Regions from separate parts of the Spirillospora sp. NPDC048824 genome, predicted to be linked through region 3. Evidence: riboswitches for the same ligand, from Rfam matches in the RefSeq annotation. Region 3 holds a riboswitch; each other region holds the start of a gene.
What was found. A riboswitch is a leader RNA that binds a small molecule or an ion and turns the genes downstream of it on or off. The one in region 3 is predicted to bind cyclic di-AMP.
Positions count from the first base shown of each region.

Region 1: it holds a riboswitch for cyclic di-AMP, as region 3 does, so the genes downstream of both, ACGFIS_RS08510 (CHAP domain-containing protein) here and ACGFIS_RS20135 (D-alanyl-D-alanine carboxypeptidase family protein) in region 3, are expected to answer to the same signal.
Region 2: it holds a riboswitch for cyclic di-AMP, as region 3 does, so the genes downstream of both, ACGFIS_RS04840 (NlpC/P60 family protein) here and ACGFIS_RS20135 (D-alanyl-D-alanine carboxypeptidase family protein) in region 3, are expected to answer to the same signal.
Region 4: it holds a riboswitch for cyclic di-AMP, as region 3 does, so the genes downstream of both, ACGFIS_RS34175 (NlpC/P60 family protein) here and ACGFIS_RS20135 (D-alanyl-D-alanine carboxypeptidase family protein) in region 3, are expected to answer to the same signal.

Region 1 covers NZ_JBICUS010000003.1:451,467-454,667, reverse strand. The annotation lists gene ACGFIS_RS08515 (hypothetical protein) at 1-351, opposite strand, end outside; gene ACGFIS_RS08510 (CHAP domain-containing protein) at 391-1,239, opposite strand; cyclic di-AMP (ydaO/yuaA leader) riboswitch at 1,248-1,414, opposite strand; cyclic di-AMP (ydaO/yuaA leader) riboswitch at 1,538-1,737, opposite strand; gene ACGFIS_RS08505 (NlpC/P60 family protein) at 2,239-3,201, opposite strand, start outside.
Region 2 covers NZ_JBICUS010000002.1:291,379-294,579, forward strand. The annotation lists gene typA (translational GTPase TypA) at 1-845, opposite strand, end outside; cyclic di-AMP (ydaO/yuaA leader) riboswitch at 1,038-1,172, shown strand; gene ACGFIS_RS04840 (NlpC/P60 family protein) at 1,180-2,193, shown strand; gene ACGFIS_RS04845 ((deoxy)nucleoside triphosphate pyrophosphohydrolase) at 2,478-2,870, opposite strand; gene ACGFIS_RS04850 (Mut7-C RNAse domain-containing protein) at 2,902-3,201, opposite strand, start outside.
Region 3 covers NZ_JBICUS010000009.1:210,813-214,013, forward strand. The annotation lists gene ACGFIS_RS20125 (hypothetical protein) at 1-162, shown strand, start outside; gene ACGFIS_RS20130 (MerR family transcriptional regulator) at 159-707, shown strand; gene ACGFIS_RS20135 (D-alanyl-D-alanine carboxypeptidase family protein) at 650-1,303, opposite strand; cyclic di-AMP (ydaO/yuaA leader) riboswitch at 1,310-1,495, opposite strand; gene ACGFIS_RS20140 (PQQ-binding-like beta-propeller repeat protein) at 1,779-3,201, shown strand, end outside.
Region 4 covers NZ_JBICUS010000026.1:63,860-67,060, forward strand. The annotation lists gene ACGFIS_RS34160 (VanW family protein) at 1-220, shown strand, start outside; gene ACGFIS_RS34165 (BlaI/MecI/CopY family transcriptional regulator) at 340-744, shown strand; gene ACGFIS_RS34170 (M56 family metallopeptidase) at 749-1,684, shown strand; cyclic di-AMP (ydaO/yuaA leader) riboswitch at 1,788-1,936, shown strand; gene ACGFIS_RS34175 (NlpC/P60 family protein) at 1,940-2,929, shown strand; gene ACGFIS_RS34180 (BlaI/MecI/CopY family transcriptional regulator) at 3,024-3,201, opposite strand, start outside.

The sequences.
Region 1 (3,201 bases), on a different contig from region 3:
GTCCAGGGGGAGCTTGCGGAGGTTGGCGTACAAGCGGGACTGGGCGTCCTGGAACGCGGCGGGGGCGGAGGCCACCGTCGCGAGGAAGGCCGCCGGGTTTCCGTCCTTCACCGCCCGCGCGCGGTTGGCGAGGACGGCGGCGGCGTCCGCGGGGCTGAACGCTCCGGCGGCCTGCGCGGCGTTGGGGGGCGGCGTCGCCTGGGCGTCCGGCGCTCCGTCGTCGCCGGAACGTGTGCCGAGGAGCCCCGCGCCGGCGCCCAGCAGCACGGCGGCCCCGCCGGCGCCCAGGGCGAGTGCCCTGCGGCGCGTGACGGGGCCGCCGTTTCCGGCCTGCCCGGGACCGTCCTCCATGCGCGTGATCCTATGCAGCCGGCGGGGGAGGAGGGGACGTCAGGACCTGTACTCGGGGTAGCCGTAGCCGACGACGGTGCCGGTCGAGCGTTCCCTGACCCGGACGGCGTTGTCGGTGTTGCCCTCGACCGCCTCGATGGTGCCGTCGTCGATCTTCTTGGTCACCATGCCGACGTGGACGATGTCGCCGATGTCCTTGCCGCCGTTCCAGGCGTAGAAGACGATCGCGCCGGGCTTGGGCTCGGTGCCCCAGCGCCCCTGGTCCCGGAACCACTCGGCGTGGGCGATGGTCCAGGCGTCGCTGCCGAACTGGTCGCTGAGGCCGATCTGCTCGCCGATCCATGAGACGAACATGTCGCACCAGGCGGCGTCGTCGTACGCCTGGACGGAGCCGCCGTCGCGCGCGACGGTCTCCTTGGCGCGGGCGGATTCCACGTACCACGTGTTGAACTTGGTCTTGCCGCTGCCGTCCTCCGCGATGCCGACCTGCGCCCTGGCGAGCTCGATGGCCTCGCCGGCGGTGGGCCGCGAATCCTCTGACGGCTTCTTGGGGGCGCCGGACTGCGGTCGGCCCTTTCCGGTGGGCTCGCCCTCCTTGCCACCGTCCTTGGACTTACTCCGGTTCTCGTCCTTGGAGCCGGACCTGTCCTTGGACGAGGACTTGGAACCGGGTGTGGACTTGCCCGCGTCCCCGCCGGCGGCCGGGCCGGCCGCGGCGGCGTGGGTGGGAACGGAGGCGAACGGCAGGACCGACGCCTGCGCGGTGGCCGCGGCGGTGCCGAGAACGGCGGCGCCGACGATCACGCCGCCGGCCGTCCGCCAGGTGATGGCCAAGGTACTGGGCTTGCGGTGCTTGCCCGGAATCTTCTTGCGATGCGCGCCTGGCATGGGGGATCTCCTGACTTCCATGCCGCCTACCGGGTTAGCTGACGGGTTCGGGCGTGGAAGCCGCCCTACGGCCCGCTGGGCAGGCCGATTCACCCCGAAAGGACACAGTGGGTCCCCGGCTCCGCGCTCCCGTGCGTCTGGGCACGGTGAACCGCGGACTCGGCGGTGGCGGCCCGGGGGCGGGCACGCCGGTTCGGATGGGGGTTCCGCCGGGCGGGGGCGCCCGTGCGGAAGGAAGGGAAAGCCGGGCGTGGCCGCACTCGGGCGGCCACGCCCAGGTAACGCTGCGGGTTTCTCTCCTTCTTCTTCCAGACGCCTACCGGGTTAGCTGACGGGTTCGGGCGTGGAAGTGGCCCTACGGCGGGCTCCCACCGTTCGGCGGTGAGAGACGCACCGATTCACCCCGGGTGCCGGAATGCCCGTCCAGGGACGGTCCCTGGACTCCGGCGGATATGGGTCCCCGGTTCCGCTCGTCGGCGGATTCGGCGCTGCCGCTGCGATCCTGGGGGCGTGATGGGGCCCGTGCGCGGGACCTGTCTCCCGCGTGCGAAAGAGCGGCGCCTGATGTTGTGTGTGCGGACGGCGGCCCGTTTGCGGGGACCGTCCTGGGCCTGATCCGCGGGATCCGCCGTGGCAGCGCTCTCAGCGCCATGCACGCTGCGGGCGTGCGCACGGTGGGCCGGGCCGGCCGGGTCTGCTGGGAGACCGTCTGCGGTACCCGTCGGGTACCGGGGGGCGACGCGTGGATCGTGCCGCCGGGGGGAGCGGCACGTGGCTCGCGCCGCAGTCACGCGGCAGCTGGATGTGCCGCGCGGGGGCCGTTGCGCCTGGTGGGCGCCTCGGGGCCACGGCGTCTGGAGGGCGCCGTGAGTGGTGACAACGTACCAAAGCCCCAACAGATGGCAAACCCCCCCAAAATCAACAACGGACCAGGTCAAGCCTGGTCCGCTGTCACAAAGGGCTCCGTCACGCCCATCGCGGGCGCTCCGGTGCGGGGCGTCAGGGGCGCCCGGCGCCGTAGTAGTTGCTCAGGTAGTAGCCCGAGGTGATGCTCACGACCTCGACGTTCTTGCCGGTGCGCGGCGCGTGGATCATCTTGCCGCCGCCCACGTACATGCCCATGTGCCCGAGGCCGCTGAAGAACACCAGGTCGCCGGGCTGCAGGTTGCTCTTGGACACCCGCTTGGTGGCGGCGTACTGGGTGTTGGTGGTGCGGGTGATGTTCACGCCCGCCGCGGCCCACGCCTTCATCGTCAGGCCGGAGCAGTCGTAGGAGTTCGGGCCGGTGGCGCCGTAGGAGTACGGCTTGCCGAGCTGGGCGTAGGCGAAGTTGAGCGCCACGCGGGCCGAGCCGCTGGCCGGGCCGTTGTAGGTGCCGCCGACGCTGCCCGAGCCGCCGGACGAGGTCCCGCCGCCGAGCCGCCGCAGCAGGGCCTTCTGCTTGGCGACCTCCTTGTCGAGCTTCTTCTTCTGCTCCTTCAGCTCCGTGCTCTTGGCCTTCACATCGTCGTAGGAGGCCTTGGCCTGCGCCTCCTCGCGGCGGAGCCGCTGGGCGGTCGCGAGGAACTGGGTCAGCTGGGAGCTGCGCTCGTGCGACAGATGCGAGAAGACGGCCGCCTGGTCCAGGATCGCCTGCGGGTCGCCGGTGCCGACGAAGCCGGTGACGTTGGCCGTGTCACCGTTCTTGTACGCGGCGGCCGCCATCTGGGCGATCTTGGCGCGCTGCTCCTCGAAGGCGGCCTGCTCCCGCTTGCTCGACTTGCTCGCGACCTTGTACTTCTTCTTGGCGATCTTGAGCTTCTCGTTGAGCTGGTTGAACTTCTCGACCTTCTGGTCCATCTCCTCGGCCAGCTTGTCGAGCTTCTTCTGGACCTGCGCCCTGGTCGGCTCGGGCTCGGCGTGCGCCACGACCGGGGGAGACGCGAGGGAGACCGTCAGCGTCAGGCACGCGACGGCCGCCAG
Region 2 (3,201 bases), on a different contig from region 3:
ATGTCGCCGGGCCCCGCCTCCTGCGCGGGCTTGCGGGTGAGCGCGTCGGTCATCAGCAGCTCGGTGATCTTCACCCGCTCGATGCTGCCGTCGTGCCGGCACCAGGCGACCTGCTGGCCCTTCTTGATCGTCCCGGCGTGCACCCGGCACAGCGCGATGCGGCCGAGGTAACTGGAGGCGTCCAGGTTGGTGACGTGCGCCCGCAGCGGGACGTCCGGGTCGAAGGACGGCGCCGGGATCGTCTCGGTGATGACCTTGAACAGCGGCTCCAGGTCGTCGCTGCCGGGCATGGCGCCGTCGGCGGGCTTGTCCAGCGACGCCCGCCCGGCGCGGCCCGACGCGTACACGATCGGGAAGTCGATCTGCTCCTCGTCGGCGTCGAGGTCCATGAACAGCTCGTACGTCTCGTCCACGACCTCGTCGATGCGGGCGTCGGGACGGTCGGTCTTGTTCACGACCAGGATCACCGGCAGCCGCGCGGCGAGCGCCTTGCGCAGCACGAACCGCGTCTGCGGGAGCGGGCCCTCGCTGGCGTCCACCAGCAGGACGACGCCGTCCACCATGGACAGCCCGCGCTCCACCTCACCGCCGAAGTCCGCGTGCCCCGGGGTGTCGATGATGTTGATCGTCAGCCCGTTGTGCCGCACGGCGGTGTTCTTGGCGAGAATGGTGATCCCCTTCTCGCGCTCCAGATCGTCGGAGTCCATCACGCGGTCGTCGACGGTCTGGTTCTCCCGGAAGGCCCCGGACTGCCAGAGCATGGCGTCGACCAGCGTCGTCTTTCCGTGGTCGACGTGGGCGACGATCGCGACGTTCCGGAGGTCATCGCGCGTGGTGATGGGCATGCGGGGCTCGCCTTGGGGTGAGAGTTCGGGATCCGCCGCAGAACACGGCATCGGCCATTCTACTTGCCCGTGCCCGCAACCCGTTCGGCGAAGGCCTCCCCACCGGTCACAGGGACCCCGATTCGCCAACTTTGCTCGTTCTTTGTAATCTTTCCGAGATCCGGTCGTCCGAGGCCCCCTCTCCCCGGGGCTGCGACCGGAGCGCCGAATCTCCCGCGAACGGGAGAGCCGGGGACCCAGGTCCCTGGGGTGAATCGACACACGTCGTAGGGCGACTCCTGGCCCGAACCCGTCAGCTAACCCGGTAGGCGCGCGAGGAGAGGAGAACACCGGCTTGGCACCGGCCCCCCGACGGTGGCGGCGCGTCACGCCCGCCGCCACGGCCACGATGCTCCTGATCGGCCTCGGCGCCACCGCGCCCGTCGCCGCCCACGCCACGTCGCCGTTCCAGCTCGCCGCCGCGACCTCCCCGACCCCCACTCCGACGACGGAGGAGGGGCTGCGCAAAAGCCTCGACGCGCTGAACGAAGAGGCCGAGATCCTCACCGAGAAGTACAACAAGACCCGCGTCGACCTGGGCAAGGCCAAGAAGGCCGAGCAGGCCGCCGCCAAGGAGGCCGCGGCGTTGCGCGCCCAGGCCACCCCCGCCCGCGAGCGGCTCGGACGGATGGCGGCCGCGAACTACATGACCGGCGCCCCCGACGTGATCTTCGGTGCCGACGGCTCGGCCGAAGGGCTGGCCGAACGCGCCTACCTGACCCAGAGCCAGATCACCACCGTCCAGGCGCTGCAGAAGCAGATCGAGCAGGCCGAGACCGCGCAGCGCACCGCCGAGGCGAAGAAGGCGCAGGTCGAGAAGGCCGCCGCGGACGCCGAGAAGGCCCGCGAAGCGGCCAGGCAGAAGGTCGCCGAGGTCACGAAGCGGCTGGACAAGCTGACCACCACCCGGGTCAGCGACCCCCGCAGCGGCCTGCGCGCGACCGTGAAGGGATCGGGTGCGCCGGCCGACATGGCCCGCAAGGCGCTCACCAAACTCGGCTCGCCGTACGTGTGGGCCGCCGCCAGGCCGAACAGCTTCGACTGCTCAGGGCTCGTCGTCTGGGCGTACGCCCAGATCGGCAAGCGCGGGCTGCCGCACTACACCGGCGCCCTGTACGGACTCGGTTCCAAGGTCCCCCGGAACCAGCTCCGCTCCGGCGACCTGGTCTACTTCGGCGGCAGCCTCCACCACATGGGCATCTACCTCAGCGACGGCAAGTACCTGCACGCCCCGCAGACCGGTGATGTGGTGAAGATCTCCAAGATGTCCGACCGCTCCGACTACGCCGGCGCGAATCGCATCTCCTGAGAACGTCGGGGGCTTCCCGCGGCGCGGCGGGAAGCCCTCGTCCTTTTTTTGCAGTGCCCTTGGCGGTCGGGCCCTGGAGGGCCCTCCCTTCGGCGGGCACTGCGTGCGATCGCTGCATCGCTCCGGCTCGCCTTGCGGCTCGCTGCGCGATCAGGTTTCTTGCTTCGCTCGAAGCCTGCCTTCGGACGCGATCGCGACGGTTTGGGTCGTCGCGGGGTCGGGGTGGGGGCCGGGGTCGTCCGCCCCTTCGGACGGCGGGCGTCTTGCTTCTGCGGCGGGCCGTCTCAGGTGAGGCCCTGGTGGGCGAGGGCGTCGATTACGGGGAGGTCGCCGGGGAGCCAGGCGACGTCGTACAGCTCGTCCGGGGACAGCCAGCGGAGCGCCAGGTGTTCCAGGGCCTGCGGTTCGCCCTCGGTGATCTGCGCCGTCCACACCCGGAGCACGGCCTGCCCGCTGAGCCGCCAGTCGCCGCCGATCCGGTCTTTCAACCGGATCTTGATGGCGAGCTCCTCGTGGCACTCGCGCACCAGCGCGTCCTCGTCCGTCTCGCCCGGGTCGACCTTCCCGCCGGGCAGCTCCCAGCCGCCCGCCATGTGCGGCGGCTCGGCACGCTGGGCGCTCAGCAACCGCCCGTCGGAAATGATCGCCGCCCCGACCACCACGAGATCGTTCGCCACCGGCTCCTCTTCCCTGTCGTCCCCATCGGCGTCAGACGGCGCTTCCGGCCCGTCCGGTCTCCCGGATGGACTCGACCTGGCGTGTCGCGTCACGGACGATCTCCTCCAGGTGGCCGCCGTGCGCGCCGCGCCAGTAGAGCTGACCGCAGTCGGCGCAGCGGCCGTAGACGTCGTAGCTGCGGCGCGTGCCCAGCTCAAGGTCGCCTTCGATCTCCTGCTTGTCGACCGGGACGAGTTCACCGTTGCAGGCGGTGCAGCGCGTCCACGGGCGGAGCACGGGCGCGAACCGGTCCAGGAGGTCGCGGAGCTGGTCGTCCGGGCGTGAGCCGCG
Region 3 (3,201 bases):
GCGGCGCGTGAGACCGGCTGCTGCTCGTTCTTCACCTTCACCCTGACCGCGGCCGGCGGCGCGCTGACGCTGGATGTGAGCGTCGCGGGCCGGCACGCCGAGGTGCTGGACGCGCTGGCCGTCCGGGCGGCCGAGCTGGCGGGCCCGGGGAGCCGGCGATGACCGGGCCCGCCGTCACCGGCGGGCCCGGCGCGTCCGGAGGGTTGCGCAGCGGGCAGGTCGCCGAGGCGGCCGGCGTGAACCTGCAGACGCTGCGGTACTACGAGCGGCGGGGCCTGCTCGCCGAGCCCGAGCGGACGCCGGGCGGGCACCGGCTGTATCCGGCGGAGGCGGTGACGCTGCTGCGGGTGATCAAGACCGCGCAGCGGCTCGGGTTCACCCTGGAGGAGGTCGCCGAACTGCTGGACGCCGGGACCCACCGGCACCGCCGCGCCGACGCCGGGTTGCAGGCGCGGGCGAGCGCCAAGCTCGCCGAGGTCGAAGCCAAGATCACCGATCTGCGCACCATCGCCGACACGCTGCGCCGAGCCCTGGACGCCGGGTGCGACGACCTTGTCACGTGCGCCGGGGAACGGGGCTGCCCGCTGCCGTTCGCCGACCTGGCCGCCGGCCCCGGTGCCATGGGCACGAGCCTCTCAGGGCGGCACGGTCAGTCGTCCTGGCCGACGTCGAACTCCCAGTGCCACGGTTCGTACGGGTTGCTGTAGGCCCAGGCCGGGTGGATCCAGCCGTACTTCTCAGAGTTGTCCTCCAGCCACTTGAACTGGGGTGAACCGCCGTCCTGAACGCCGTCGCACAAGTCGACGGAGATGCCGATCCCGTGCTTGCTGTTGCCCGGGCGCGCGGCGTAGCCCGCCGGCATGGTCCGGTACAGCTCCTCCTGCTTCTCGTAGCCGCGGTAGGAGCTCCGCACGCACATCTCGTCGCCGAAGTGCTCCTGGTAGGCGGCGTTGAGCTTGTAGAACGCCACCGCGGCGTCGGCCCGCAGGTGCTCGTCCCGCTGGGGCAGCGGGCAGAGTTCGCCGACCGGAATCCGGCCGTTGGGGTAGCCGTGCTCGGTGGCCTCTGACGGCTTGCAGTCGTCCGGCGGTTCGCTCGGCGCTTCCTCGGCTCGCTGGGAACCCGTTCGTTCGGCACGGTCCGCCGGGTCCTTCGCCGAGACCTTCGCAGAGGCGGGGACGCCGGAGTCGCCCGAACCTCCGTCCAGCGGCATCAGCGCGAGGGTGCCGGCCAGGGCACCGGCGAGGACGGCGCCCATCAGCGGCGCGGGGTACTTGGCGTTCCTGACGTGCCGACCTGTCACGGCATCTGCTCCTTCCATACCGCCTACCGGGTTAGCTGACGGATTCGGACGTGGAAGTCGCCCTACGACGCTCCTCGAACATGGAGGGAAGGCGTCGATTCACCCCTGCGAGGCGGCACAGGCAGGTCGGCCTGGACGTCACTCGCGCTGGTTCCCCGGCTCCGCAGATAGCGGACTCGGCGCGGCCGCCCCCACCCTGGGCCGTGGGCTGAGGATGTGGCGGCTCACTGGTCGATGGCCACGGCGCCTGGCGGGCGCCGAATTCGGACAGAAGGTATCAAAAGCTCAAGAGAATGCAAACATGCCACAAACCGACGGCATTCCAGGTCAGAGCCGGTGAAGACCGCGTCTCCGTCCGACCGACCGTGATCACCGGATCTCACGCCGTGATTACACTTCCGTCACGCCGGGACCGGTCCCGGTGGATGACCCCCGACCATGGTCCAGTGAGTCCGGCGGCGGGAGGGGGACGGCGGTGGAGCCGCTTCGGCGTGGTGATCCGCACCGGGTGGGTCCCTACCGGCTCCTCGGCAGGCTCGGCGAGGGCGGGATGGGGGTCGTCTACCTGGCGCGGTCGGGGGCCGGCCGGCCGATCGCGGTCAAGATCGTCCGGCGGTCGAAGGCGGGGGAGCCCCGGTACGCGGCCCGGTTCCGCCGCGAGGTGGAGGCCGCCCGCCAGGTGTCGGGGGTGTTCACCGCGCCGGTGCTGGACGCCGACCCGGACGCGGCGCCGCCCTGGCTGGTCACCGCCTACCTGCCGGGGCTGTCGCTGCGGGAGGCCGTCGGCGGCTTCGGCCCGCTGCCGCCGGACGCCGTCCGCCCGCTGGCGGCCGGGCTGGCCGAGGCGCTCGCGGACATCCACCGCGCGGGCGTGGTGCACCGCGACCTCAAGCCGGGCAACGTGATGCTGACCGCGGGCGGCCCCCGCGTGATCGACTTCGGGATCGCCCGGCCGGAGGACGCGACGGCCGTCACGCGCGTGGGCACGCCCATCGGCACCCCCGGGTTCATGGCGCCCGAGCAGGTCCGCGGGGAGAAGACCGGGCCGGCGGCCGACGTGTTCTCGCTGGGCGCGACGCTGGCGTACGCGGCGACCGGGGCGGAGCCGTTCGGGTCCGGGCCGGCGCGGTCGCGCGACCTGCGGGCGCTGACCACGCGGGCGGACCTGGACGCGATCACCGAACCCTGGCTGCGCGGCCTGATCGGGGCATGCCTGCACGCCGACCCCGGGCTGCGCCCGTCCGCCGCCGGGGTGCTGGAACGGCTGGGACCACCGGATGCGGAGGGGCCGTCCCTGCTGGGCGCCCGGTGGCTGCCGCCGGCGATCGCGGAGGAGATCGACCGCCGGACCGCCGAGGCCGAGACGCTGACGCGCCCCCCGCCGGGCGACCCGCCGGACGCGGACCCCGCGGTCGGTCAGGCGCCGACGGAGGACCCGGACGATTCCGTCCAGGGCACGGCGCCCCCGCCGCAGGGCGTCACCCGGCGGACGGTCCTGGCCGGGGTGGGCGCGGGCGTCATGACGGCGGGCGGCCTCGGGACGTTCCTCTGGCGCCGGACCCGGGACCGGCAGGGCGGCGGCTCGCGGCCGCCGGAGGGGCGGGGCTCCCGCGCGCCGCAGGGGCCGCCACCCGAGGGACGCTCCCGGTGGACGCGCCGCGTCAGCGATGACTCCCTGGCCCTGGCCGCCGCCGACGGGGTGCTGCTGGCGGACGGGATCGAGAAGGACGGGGACGACAGCACCGGGATCGTCCACGCGCTGGATGCGCGCACGGGCGAGGTGCTGTGGAAACGCGACGGCGGCTTCTCCGCCGCGGGCGACGGCGGCGTGACGTACCTGACCCTGAACGAGGGCAGGGAGATCAGCGCAGTCCGCTCCAGGACGGGCGAGGTGCTGT
Region 4 (3,201 bases), on a different contig from region 3:
GAGCACCGAGCGCTACGACATCGCGTCGAAGAGTTCCGAGCCGTACGCGATCAAGGGCTTCGAGAACAAGACCGACTCGGGGCCGAAGTGCATTCCGATGCCCGGGGCGGAGGGATTCCAGATCGACGTCTGGCGGATCTTCAAGCAGGACGGAAAGGTCGTGCGCCGCCAGAAGTTCCATACGACCTATGCCGCCGAGCCACGCATCACATGCCGTTAACGATCACCGCCGATGCGCGCCGTCGGGGGGCCGCCGGCGTCGGTTGGAAGCCGTCCCCAGCCGGGGCGCCGAAGGCTCAAGATGTCCCCGTTCCCGCCCACGGCCGACTCTCCGGCAGAATGTGGGCAGGACGGAGGTGCCGTGTGGCCGGATTGAGCGGATCGCTCGAGCGTTCCATCATGGACGTGCTCTGGGAGGCCCCCAGCCCGCTACGCGTTCGTGAGCTTCTGGCGAAGCTGAACGAGGACGCCGACAAGGCGCTGGCCTACAACACCGTCCAGACGGTCGCCGAGCGGCTGGCGCAGAAGGGGCTGCTGCAGCGCACGCAGGACGGGCCGGCCTTCCGCTACGCCCCCACCCGTGCGCGGGAAGAGTATGCGGTCGAGTTGATGCTCGACGCTCTCACCGAGTCTCCCGACCACGGGGGCATCCTCGCGAGATTCGCCGAAAGCGTCCCTCCGGAAGACGTCCGCCACCTGCTGGACGCGCTGCGCCGGCGGACGTCCGACGGCCAAGAGGCGTGACGGCGTGATCTACCTGGTGGTCGGCCTGATCTGCACGGCGGTCCTGCTGGGCTGTCTGGCGGGGCCCGCCCTCGATCGGCTTCGGCGTCCCGCCGCGCACCCGGGGATCGCCATCGCCTGCTGGGCCGCGGCCCTCACCGGCACATTCATCGCCGGCATCGGGATCATCGCGGCGGCGTTGCTGTCGCCCCCGGCGCCCGGCCACGGCTTCCTGGAGTGGCTGCGCGACTGCCTGCCCCATCACGGGGATTCGGCGATCATCATCGCGGCGGCCGCCAGCCTGGTGGTGCTCACGGCCTGCTGTTCGCGGCTCGCCCGCAGCCTGCCCCGGCTCGTCCGTGCGGTACGTCACCGCCGCCGGCACCGGGAGATGCTGCGGCTCGTCGCGAAGGAGCACGGTCAGCATGGGGACGTCCTCGTGCTCGACCATCCCGTCCCGGTCGCGTACTCGCTGCCGGCCAGGCATCGCGCGATCGTCGTCAGCACCGGCACACAGGACGCTCTCACTCCCGACGAGTTCGGCGCGGTTCTGGTCCATGAGCGAGCCCACCTGCGTCAGCGGCATCACGCACTGCTGCTCATGCTCGACCTGGCCCACGCCCTGCTGCCCCGGCTGCCCACGGTCCGCCGGGCGAAGAAGAACTTCCCGCTGCTGCTGGAGATGGCCGCCGACGATGCGGCGGCCCGCGCATGTGGAAGGCGAACGCTCGTCGACGCCCTGCACCGGCTCGCGGCGACGCCGGGCGTGGCGGGCGCCCTCGGCGCCGCCGGGTCTTCGACCGGTGCGCTGGCGGAGCGGGTCCGGCGGCTCGAGTCCGCCGAGGCGACGAAGCCGCGCCGGGCGGTCCGGATGGCGGCCTCCGCCTTCGTGGCCGCCGCCGTCGCCACTCCCCTGATGGTCGCCGCCGCGACCATCATGGAGCTGTCCTACATCTGCTGAGACCGTTGAGGCGGTTTGTCGCAATCGGCCACTTGAGTGGCGAATGAGGCCGCTATCTCCTACGCTCCGTAGGAGCCATGGCGAGGCGTCCCCGCCGGGGACAGCGATGGCCACGCCGAATCCAGCGGACCACGCCGTCCGAGGGAGCCGGGGAACCATTCTCCACTGGGGTGAATCCGCTCTGCGCGAGCGGTAGGGCGACTCCGGCCCGAACCCGGCAGCTCACCCGGTAGGCGGCACAGGAGAGGACACCGCATGCAGCGACGAGCTGCCGGAGACAGAACGGCCCGCCGCCGGATCATCACCAGGACGGCATGGACGGCGTCGATCGCTCTTTCCGCGACGCTCGTGGCCCCCGCACCCGCCTGGTCGGAGCCCGACCCGTCCCGCAGGGAGCTGACCGCGCAGCAGAAGAAGCTCGCCGATGAGGCGGAGAAGCTCAGCGAGCAGTACAACGGGCTGCGGGTGCGACTGCGGCAGGCCCAACGCGCCGCCAAGGTGGCCGACGGGAACGCCGCACGCCAGAAGAAGGCGCTGGAGGAGACGCGGGCCAGGATCGTCAAGCTCGCCGCGGACAGCTACAAGAACGGCCCGCGGGACCCGGCGGTCGCCTTCGCCTCGTCCGGGGACCCGCAGGCCGTCCTTGACCGGTCGGCCACACTCAACTACTTCGCCAGCCAGGAAAGCGCTCGCGTCACTCAGCTGCTGCAGACGATGCAGACGGCGGAACGTGCCCGCAAATCGGCCGAAACGCATGCGAAACAGGTCCACGAACTCACCGCCGAGGCGAAGAAGAAGCGCACGGAACTCCAGGCCAAGCTGACGAAGGTCGAGGCCAAGCTGGGTACCGGCTCGGGCGCTCGCACCAACGCGGGACCCGCTCCCAATGTGGACCCCGGAGGCGCCTCCGCCAAGGCCATGGGCGCGGTCAGAGCGGCTTTGAGCCAGCGCGGCGTCCCGTACTCCTGGGGTGGGGGCAGCGCATCCGGCCCGACCTACGGCACCGCACAGGGCGCCAACATCAAGGGGTTCGACTGCTCGGGATTGACGATGTACGCCTACGCCCAGGTCGGCATCAGCCTGCCCCACTACACCGGCAGCCAGTACACCGCCGGCACCCGCGTCTCCCAAAGCCAACTCAAGCCCGGTGACCTGGTCTTCTTCTACAGCGACCTGCACCACATGGGCCTGTACATCGGCAACGGGAAGATGGTCCACGCCCCCGTCATCCACCCCCTGGGGTGACGGGGGCGTCACCCGGAACACCTCCGACACGGTGCCCCTCAGTCACAGCCTGACGGGCTGTAGGCGGGCGGCTGATCAAACTGGGCGACCGCGCTCATTTGGTGTCCCGCGGTGGCACGACCTTGAGGGCCGCTTGCAGGGCCTCACTCTCCTCCGGCGAGAGATCCGACAGGAAGTGCACGAGCGCGGCGGCCTGGTTGCTACTGGTCGACAGTGCCTCGCGCATCAGCTTGGCCGTGTAACCCTCCCGCGAGGCGACCGCCTCGTACTCG